2 regions of the Sporosarcina sp. Y838 genome follow, and region 1 is predicted to be linked to the other one. Evidence: riboswitches for the same ligand, from Rfam matches in the RefSeq annotation. Region 1 holds a riboswitch; the other holds the start of a gene.
What was found. Region 1 has a riboswitch for cobalamin ahead of AC1TO4_RS04570 (ABC transporter substrate-binding protein). Riboswitches for the same ligand answer to the same signal wherever they lie in the genome.
Positions count from the first base shown of each region.

Region 2: it holds a riboswitch for cobalamin, as region 1 does, so the genes downstream of both, AC1TO4_RS12705 (ribonucleoside-diphosphate reductase subunit alpha) here and AC1TO4_RS04570 (ABC transporter substrate-binding protein) in region 1, are expected to answer to the same signal.

Region 1 covers NZ_JBXCJD010000002.1:399,895-404,914, forward strand. Annotated here, with positions in the region: gene AC1TO4_RS04560 (heme ABC transporter ATP-binding protein) at 1-1,174, opposite strand, end outside; gene AC1TO4_RS04565 (FecCD family ABC transporter permease) at 1,176-2,171, opposite strand; gene AC1TO4_RS04570 (ABC transporter substrate-binding protein) at 2,164-3,129, opposite strand; cobalamin riboswitch at 3,250-3,433, opposite strand; gene argS (arginine--tRNA ligase) at 3,620-5,020, opposite strand, start outside.
Region 2 covers NZ_JBXCJD010000009.1:260-5,279, forward strand. Annotated here, with positions in the region: gene AC1TO4_RS12685 (spore coat protein) at 1-440, opposite strand, end outside; gene AC1TO4_RS12690 (MBL fold metallo-hydrolase) at 636-1,490, shown strand; gene AC1TO4_RS12695 (YndM family protein) at 1,567-2,070, shown strand; gene AC1TO4_RS12700 (hypothetical protein) at 2,491-2,649, shown strand; cobalamin riboswitch at 2,672-2,855, shown strand; gene AC1TO4_RS12705 (ribonucleoside-diphosphate reductase subunit alpha) at 3,038-5,020, shown strand, end outside.

The DNA of each region.
Region 1 (5,020 bases):
TAATCGTACCAACGCGGGGTTTTTCGTCACGCGTAAGTGCTTGCGAAACGTCTACAGCATTCCCGACTCCGGCTGTAACCGCAATAAGGATCGTGCCGAAATCGCCTTTGTATTCCTTGACTTCTGCATGCTCCGTTGTGACAGCAGTCATCATACCGACCGTTTCCGCCAGATGAAAACCTTGACTCTCGAGATAAGATGCATTTTCAGCTTTGACATCATCTACATTGTAATCAGCGTCAACATGCCGATTAACAAACGATCGATACCAACCCATTCCAGCATTGTGGACTGCAGAAGAGATTGTTTTCAACGGATGGTGTGTTCTGAGCGCAACATAGTTTGATGATATCGAAAAGTCTTCTCTTACGATGGTAAAAGGTTTCATTTCTTCATTCGTGTCTGGTAACAATGTAATTTGAGGCTTCGGTAGTTCAGGATGAGGCTGTGATTTGACACGCGCGCCATAAACAGACTCGATTTCTCCTTCTTTCACGACATCCTGCGGTGCACCGATTTTAACGATTTTCCCTTTATTCATCAACAGCAGTCGATCGCAGTACAATGACGCCAAGTTGATGTCATGGAATACAGAAATGACTGTCAGGCCTTTATCGATTGCCTGTTTACGAATCGTGTCCAGAAGTTGTTGCTGATGCGCGATGTCCAAGTGATTTGTTGGTTCGTCGAGCAATAAAATCGGCGCTTCCTGAGCAAGCGCTTGCGCTACGAAAACACGCTGTTGTTCACCGCCCGATAGCAATTCAATGGCGTTCCCAGCGTAGCGCGTGATTTCCATACTGCTCAATGCTTCTGTGACAGCACGCTCGTCTTCATCCGACCACGAAGAAAATAACCCTGACTGATGTGGATAACGCCCTAGTTCTACCGTTTCACGCACAGTGTGGGAAAATGCGACGGCATGCAGTTGCGGCAGGACTGCCACTTTTCTGGCGAATTCTTTTTGCGAGTAACTCGATACATCTTGACCTTCAATTTGGACAGAACCCGATTCCTTCGGGAGAATGCCAGAAATGATTTTTAACAGCGTTGATTTTCCACTGCCGTTTGGACCGAGTATTCCAAGTACTTCCCCTTTAGGGACATGGAACGTCACCGATTGCACGATTGGTTCTTTGCCGTAACCGCCGGAAAGATTTTCGACGTTTAACATGTCACATTCCTCCTGCCCTTCGTTGTTTATAAAAGATGAATGCGAAAACTGGCGCACCGATAAAGGCGGTAATTACACCAACCGGAAGTTCCGTCGGCGCAATAATCGTCCGCGCAATCAGGTCACAAATGATAAGCAATGTCGCACCATTCATGAATGATAACGGCAGTAGGTGGCGGTGATCCGAACCCCATAATAATCTTGTCATATGCGGAACTACAAGCCCAACAAATCCAATCGTACCTGACACCGCGACCGCAGAACCGGTAAGGATAGATCCCCCGATTAAAATGCTGAATTTGCGTCGTTTCACATTGACGCCTAAGTAATGCGCCCGTTCTTCCCCGAATAGCATAGCATTTAATTCGCGGCGGTTCAGCCACAACATGAAGGACCCGATGACAACAAACGGCAATATCATCGTTATGTAATTCCAGCCCCGCATCGATACACTGCCGAGAAGCCAACCAATAATTTGCCGCAACTCTTCTCCAGTAAGCGCAATCATCAATGACAAGACAGAACCGAGGAATGAACCAAAAATAATTCCAGTTAAAATAATTGTTTCCATCCTCATTGCACGGTCCACGAGACGTGCGAATCCGAGCACAAGGAACATCGTCAGTGCAGCACCGACCATACTGAATATAGGAAGCGTATAAGTGCCTAGAAACGGAATAGAAATACCAAAAAAGAGTGTCATCACAGCACCGACCGAGGCGCCGGATGACACTCCGAGGGTATATGGATCAGCGAGCGGATTTTTCAGCAGACCCTGAAAAGCAGCTCCTGAAATTGCGAGCGACGCACCAACAAGTCCAGCGAGTACGACACGCGGCATGCGAATCTTCCACAATATGTTTGAAGCTGTTGCATCCGCCCCAGCATTCCATAACGTACTAATCGGTATTTGCACAGATCCGATCGAAACACCGAGCCATACCGCCACAACAAGTGCGACGGCAGAAACGATGTAGGCAACGCTTGACTTACTCACCGAAAGCCTCTGGATAGATGGCTTTCGCTATTTCTTCTAGTCCGTCCGCTAGACGTGGACCTGTACGGCTTGTGATATTTTCTTTAACCTGTACCACTGCTTCTTCTTTGATAGCCGTAATAGAATCAAAACCTGGTCGTGCATAAACATCTGCGACGGCCGTTTCGATGTAGTCATATAACACAATAATCACATCTGGATTGCGGTTGACGATTTCTTCCGAATCTATCATGAACCAACCTTCTTGATCGGCCGCGATATTTTCCGCGCCAATCATTTCAAGCATTTGATCCATGAATGTATTTTTACCTGGTGTGTAAATTTCCGGAGCTGGTGATGTTTCAACGAAAACGGTCTTTTTATTCTCAACTTTTGCAGTTTTCGCTACCACTTCTTCGACTTTCGCTTTCATGTCTGTAACGATTTTTTCTGCTTCCACTGTTTTACCAGTCGCTTTACCGATTGTTTCAATCGTCGTATAAGTTTCATCAAAGTTTAATGCGTTTTTCACAACAAAGACAGTGATTCCTGCATCACGGATTTGTTGCAGTCCTTCCTTGCCCATTCCAAGTCCTGATTCATGTGCAAAAACGATTTCAGGTTGCATCGAAACGATTTTTTCGACGTTAAATTCCTGGCCGCCGATTTTCTCTTTTTCAAGTGCTTCTTCGGGATAATCATCGTAGTCGTTGACGCCGACGATTTCATCAGCAAGACCAAGTCCAAATAATATTTCTGTATTGCTTGGCATCATCGAAACAATTGTTGCTGGTGCTTTTTCTAACGTAATTTCATTGCCGACCGCGTCCGTTAGTGTCATTGGGAAATCAGCTTTGACCTCTTCTGCGTTTGGTGTTTCGTCCACTTTCGGCTTATCTTCTGTAGCAGTCCCTCCGCATGCTGCGAGCAGGAATACTGCAAAGACAGCCGTCAATCCCAATTGCCAAATCTTCTTCATGTTGTTTTCCTCCTGTTTTTTGCCAAATAAAAATCCCCCGCAATTGCTACGGAGGAATAAGTTGAGTAAAAATCTGGACGCACGGAGACGCCGATTTCCACCAATCCTATCCTCGTAGGGTACGTGTGATCCATAAAGGCAGGTCTCCTGGCTCGTGTTCAAGGCTTGTCGCGTCTTCCCGGATTGTTTCCAGTGACTCAATGCGACTTGCTCACACTTACAGTGGCGGGACCGCGCCGGCATTGAACCGGCTTCCCTTTTAACCCCGTCTTTTAAACGGGGCACCTTTATGTTTGGTATGTATTTTTTGTTCAAAATTCAGTATACTACATTTTTTTGCCTGTCGGTAGCATAACTTGTCGATATTCGGGCAACTCAGGGGGTTTTTGTCCATTACAAAAACCGCCACACCAAAGAGGCAAACTTCTTTGGCGTGGCGGTCATATTGAAAGTTAAGGAACGTCTGGACGGCGCCCTGCGCTTTTGTTTATTACATTTTTTCCGGTGCAGAAACACCAATCAGTTTCAGTGCGTTAGCAATCGTTGTGCGTGTGACTGTAATTAGCGCTAGACGGGCTTCCGATAATTCACGATTATCCGGATCCAACACTTTTTCTGCATTGTAGAAACTATGGAAAGTCGCGGCTAGTTCCTGGATGAACGTAGCAACACGGTGTGGTGAACGGATTCTTGCCGCGTCACTGATCACTTGCGGGAAGTCCCCAATTTTCTTCAGCAATTCCAATTCTTTTTCAGCTTGCAATAAGGAAACATGCTCAACAGAAGCAGACATTCCATTTTCTTCAGCCTGACGTAAAATCGATGAAATCCGTGCATGCGCATATTGTGCGTAGTACACAGGGTTTTCATTGGACTGGGAGATGGCAAGGTCGAGGTCGAAGTCCATTTGGGAGTCGCCCGAACGCATTGCAAAGAAGTACCGGACCGCGTCCAAGCCAACTTCTTCAACCAATTCACGCAACGTAACGGCTTTCCCTGTACGCTTGCTCATTTTGAATTTTTCACCGTCTTTATACAATTGAACCATTTGTACGACGCCGACTTCGAGTGTGTCGTCACCGTAGCCAAGTGCTTCGATTGCCGCTTTCATCCGCGGAATATAACCGTGGTGATCTGCGCCCCAAATATTGATAAGTTTATCAAATCCACGGAACAATTTGTCTTCATGGTACGCGATATCCGGTGTCAAATACGTGTAAGTACCATCGTTTTTAATGAGTACACGGTCTTTGTCATCACCGAAAGTTGTTGAACGGAACCATGTTGCGCCATCTTCTTCGAAGACATGGCCATTGGCACGTAATTTGTCGAGAGCAACGTCGATTTTGCCATTTTCATATAATGACGTTTCCGAGAACCACACATCAAACGACACACGGAAGTTGGCAAGGTCCGTCTTTAACTTCTCTAATTCATGAGCAAGGCCGTATTCGCGGAAGAATGCATAACGTTCTTCATCTGGCGTGTTGACGTATTTATCGCCAAATTCAGTTGCTAGCATTTTCCCGATATTAATTATATCCGGACCTTGGTAGCCGTCTTCCGGCATTTCTTTATCCAAACCAAGCGCTTGGAAATAACGTGCTTCTACAGATTTCGCGAGGTTGTGCACTTGATTACCCGCGTCGTTAATGTAGTATTCACGCGCTACATCGTAGCCTGCAAAATCGAGAACGTTGGATAGAGAATCGCCAAGGGAAGCTCCGCGTGCATGACCAAGGTGAAGGTCACCTGTTGGATTGGCAGAAACGAATTCGACTTGGACTTTTTGTTTATTGCCGAAATTTGAACGACCATAGTTTTCGCCTTGTTCAAGAACGGTCTTGACGATGCCTCCTAAGTAATCCGTTTTTAACTTGATATTAATAAA
Region 2 (5,020 bases), on a different contig from region 1:
TGACGATTACTATTCATGAAAGCATTCTCTAAAAAATGTCTTAAATCAGGATTCGCGCACTCGAGGGTCGCCGCTCCGTAATTTTTGGCTGAGCTTTTTTGATTGAGTAAATAGGCAGCGGCGATTTCCCGGTCGTTGTGGGTTTGAATGGATGTTCTCGGTTGTTCCGGTTGAAGCGGGACGGGTGCTTTTGTGAAATCCTGGAGTGTCGGATTTAAATCATCGGGCCTGAACTTACTGATATCTGGCGTTGTCTCGCTTTGCACAAACTCCACTTTCAAATTATAGTCTTTTACATGTTGCGGAAAGTGACGAGTCAATAGTTCTTTTAGTTCTGGATCTTTGGCCTGGTTAATAAATCCGCTCATACATGTAACAGTGTTGAAGCATCCTAAAATCAATTCACTTAACTCGAATAACTCATGTGATGCCAATTTCATTCTTTTTCCTCCTCGAATCTCATTCTCCGCACGACATTATCCTTTGCAATAAGGGCAAGTATATACGGTTTTTAAAAAAGGGTAATACTAGAAATTGCTTTTATATTAGTAATCCAGAAAATTTACTTTTACTGGTATAAAAAGTGCGGATTGCACCACAATAGGGACGATTCAGAGTAATTAGGAGGCGAAGTTGTGGACAATAATCTATCTTATGGGGCCGATTACAAACTAATCCCAGTAACATCGGTAGAAAGTGGAACTGGAAAAGAGGTCCTTCCGGATTTGTACAGTCATACTGTTCAAATCGTAAATATTAGTTTGGTTGGGCTTCCTGACGCGAATGATTTCGTGTTAATTGATGCAGGCATGCCCCACTCCGCGAATGAAATCTTCTCTGTTATTGAAGAACGTTTTGGTAAAGATAGTCGACCCAAGGCAATTATTTTAACCCATGGTCATTTTGATCACGTCGGTGCGATTATAGAATTAGTCCAACGCTGGGGTGTGACCGTTTACGCCCATGAATTGGAAATTCCTTTCCTGACGGGTAAAACGAGTTATCCCAAGCCGGATCCGACCGTAGAAGGCGGTATGGTTGCTAAAATGTCGCCCACGTTCCCAGTTGAGCCAATTAATTTAGGGAATCATGTATTGCCATTACCTGAAGACGGTAGTGTTCCTTACATGCCAGGCTTTCGTTGGATTCATACGCCAGGACACTCATTGGGGCATGTGTCACTGTTTAGAGAAGAGGATAGAGCTTTAATTGTCGGTGATGCCTTTGTTACGGTTAAACAGGAATATCTTTATAAAGTGTTAACGCAAGAGCAGGAAATTAGCGGTCCTCCCAGGTATCTGACGACAGATTGGAAAGCCGCCAGGGAATCAGTGGAAAAACTGGAAGGCTTAAAACCTGCTGTTGCAGTAACGGGACATGGGTTACCGATGGCTGGCGACTTGTTGGCGGACAATTTACGGAAGCTTGTAGAAGAGTTTGACCGTATCGCGATACCTGACTATGGAAAATATGTTGATAAAAATCTTTAGTGACTCAACCTGGCTTACCTTAGAAATAGCCTATAAGTATTGGAATAATTCAATTCAGATTGGAGGTACGTAACTGGTGAAAACGATTACAGCACTGATAATTAAATTTATAATGATTACAGTTGTGTTATGGATTGTTTTGGGGCTTTATGGTGTTTCATTTGGAGATATTATGCTCACAAGTGTTTTAGTGACAGGTGTTTCATTTCTCGGAGACATGTTTATATTGCCCCGTATTAAAAATATAGGTGCCACAATAGCCGATTTTATTTTGGCGCTCGTTATGATCTGGTTGGTGGGTATCTATTTTTACGAACAGCCCATCCAATTAGGCATGGCGGCTTTACTATCCGCGATTATTATTGCTGCGGGGGAATTTGTATTTCATAAATATTTACTAAATCAGGTTCTCACTGATGACAAAGTGGCTCCTGAAAAAAATGATATTTCTTACCAAAAAGGTAATATGCAGACTGAATTTGGATCGGAAGTTGATATCAAGAAGCCAGAAGAGGATAAGCCGACAGACAAGAATCATAAACAAAGACCGAAAAAACGGAGAAAGAAAAATCCTTATTAAATTGGCTCCTCATGATGAAAACACCAGAATTCCAAAAGGGTCTGGTGTTTTTTCGATTTTATCGAATTATCTTTGATGATCTCATCTCACAAAACCATCCCCCTCCACTTCCAAAAAGTAAAGTAGAATACAACGATTGCCACTATATAAAGAGGCATAAGGGTGGCACTAATTTTAATCAACTGTTTGGCATCAAGGGAGACATCCCCCTCCTCAAAGAAAAGAAGGAGTGCTTTCGAACTGACGGGAAATGTGACATAGTAATTCATACCAATCAAACTTAGGGAAACATTGTAACCGGATTGACTCCGATTGTTTCACTGAATAGTAACAAACCTGAGATAAATACGACTGCACCTGTATCAACAAGCACTTTGCCCTGCAAACGGCACTCCCCATAAGAACCATTGGATGTAGGAAATGGATTGGCTCGACGTGCTTTCAAGCAAGCCGATACCGATCAGATGCGATCCCGCAGCAATTAAATTGGCGGATGTGCTCATTAATATAATGACAGGCGCAAATCATCAAACTGCTTATTGCCTATTGAATTTCAAAACACAACATGTTAGGGTGTAATAAGAGTTCGAGACACTACATATAGTATTTAACGATGGAATGGTACCGATATTGGTTTAAAAGGGAATCCGGAAAATCCGGAGCTGTCCCCGCAACTGTAAGCGCAGACGACCGCCGAAAGAGCCACTGTGGAGAAATTACATGGGAAGGCTGGGCAGGGAGAGTGAAGCGTGAGCCAGGAGACCTGCCTTCCATCGTCAAGCGACACTTTCTTCGGGGGTTGAGAGGTGGAAGCGAACGGGATACCGTCCGTCTACCTTCTATACTCGGAGATTAGTAGCGTGTGGTCCCATTCTGTTTCCTATAAAAAACCCATGAGCGATGGCTCTACCGAAAAGGTGGAGCTATCGTTTTTTTGTTTATACAATCATGAGAGGAGACAATAATGATGACAACTAAAGTGATGAGAACCGATATGGACAGGCTACTTGATGAGTTACAAAATGAGTTTGGAAGAGAGGAATTATGGCCATTGCTTATCGCAAGTGAGCGATGGTACCTGAAATACCCTGAGGGGGCTGCATCGGAATGGGCCAAGGCAATGACGTTAGAATCACTGAGCAATATGGACGAGGCATCGTCGTATTGGACGTTCGTAGCTGCACGAATTCATCTGCGTGATGTCTACAACCGTCAGGAACTGCGACGGGGGGCAAAGGTCTACACAGACTTCGCAGGACATGTTGCCCGGCTTGTCGATAAAGGGTTATATACTTCTACGTTAACGCAGAAATATTCAAAAGAAGATCTCATCATTCTGGGTAATCTCATTGAACCGAAACGGGATAAATTATTTACATATATCGGATTAAAAACGCTTATGGACCGATATGCGGCTGTTGATTTTAATAAACAATCAGTTGAACTTCCCCAGGAGCGTTGGCTTATTATTGCGATGACACTGATGCAGGATGAGATGGAGAACCGGCTCGAAAAAGTTGCTGAATCGTATTGGGCTATGAGCAATTTGTATATGACAGTTGCCACACCGACATTGTCGAATGCCGGTAAACCACATGGTCAATTATCGAGTTGTTTCATCGATTCAGTCGATGATTCTTTGCAAGGTATCTACGACAGTAATACGGACATTGCTAACTTGTCTAAATATGGCGGTGGCATCGGTGTATATATGGGGAAGGTTCGGAGTCGTGGTTCTTCTATCCGCGGATTTAAAGGTGCTTCGAGCGGTGTACTTCCATGGATTAAACAGTTGAACAACACAGCCGTTAGCGTAGATCAATTGGGTCAACGGCAAGGTGCTATCGCTGTCTATCTCGATGTTTGGCACAAAGACATCTTCACGTTCCTAGATCTTAAACTAAATAATGGGGATGAACGGTTGCGTGCGCATGATATTTTCACGGGTGTCTGTCTCCCTGATATCTATATGGAACAAGTCGATGCGCGGGGAGAGTGGCATCTGTTCGATCCGCATGAAGTTCGAACAATCATGGGGTATTCCCTTGAGGACTTCTACGACGAAAAAAGAGGTACAGGCTCATTCCGTGAGAAATACGAAGAGTGCGTCAATCATCCTGAACTGAGTCGAGAAATCGTACCGGCCATCGATCTTATGAAACGAATTATGCGCAGTCAATTGGAAACAGGAACGCCGTACATGTTTTACCGCGATGAAGTAAACCGCGCGAATGCGAACAAGCATGAAGGCATGATTTATTCATCGAATCTTTGTACAGAGATTACTCAAAATATGAGCCCAACTCAATTTGAGTCTGTCACGCTCGAAGACGATATCGTTGTTACGCGTTCCAAACCGGGCGATTTCGTCGTATGTAACTTATCGTCCATCAACCTTGGACGAGCGGTTCCGGCGAGCGTTTTGGAAAGACTCATTACAATCCAAGTGCGCATGCTTGATAACGTCATCGATCTTAACAAAATACCAGTTGTCCAAGTGCAGCGAACGAACGCGCGTTACCGTGGAATCGGTCTCGGTACATTTGGCTGGCATCATTTACTTGCCTTGCAAAACATTCAATGGGAATCAAACGAAGCTGTGGATTACGCAGATAAACTATATGAGAAAATCGCCTTTTTGACGATAAAAGCTTCGATGGAACTGGCTACAGAAAAGGGATCCTACCCGTTATATGAGGGGTCGGACTGGCAGTCAGGAGTCTATTTCGAAAATAAGAAATACGATACGAGGGAATGGCGCGAACTCCGCATTGATGTTGCAACAAATGGTATGCGAAATGGTTACTTGATGGCAATTGCACCAAATAGCTCGACGTCCATCATTGCCGGATCAACTGCTTCAATCGATCCCGTATTCAAACCGTTTTATCATGAGGAAAAGAAAGATTACAAGCTTCCGGTCGTTGCACCTGACCTTAACCACAATACG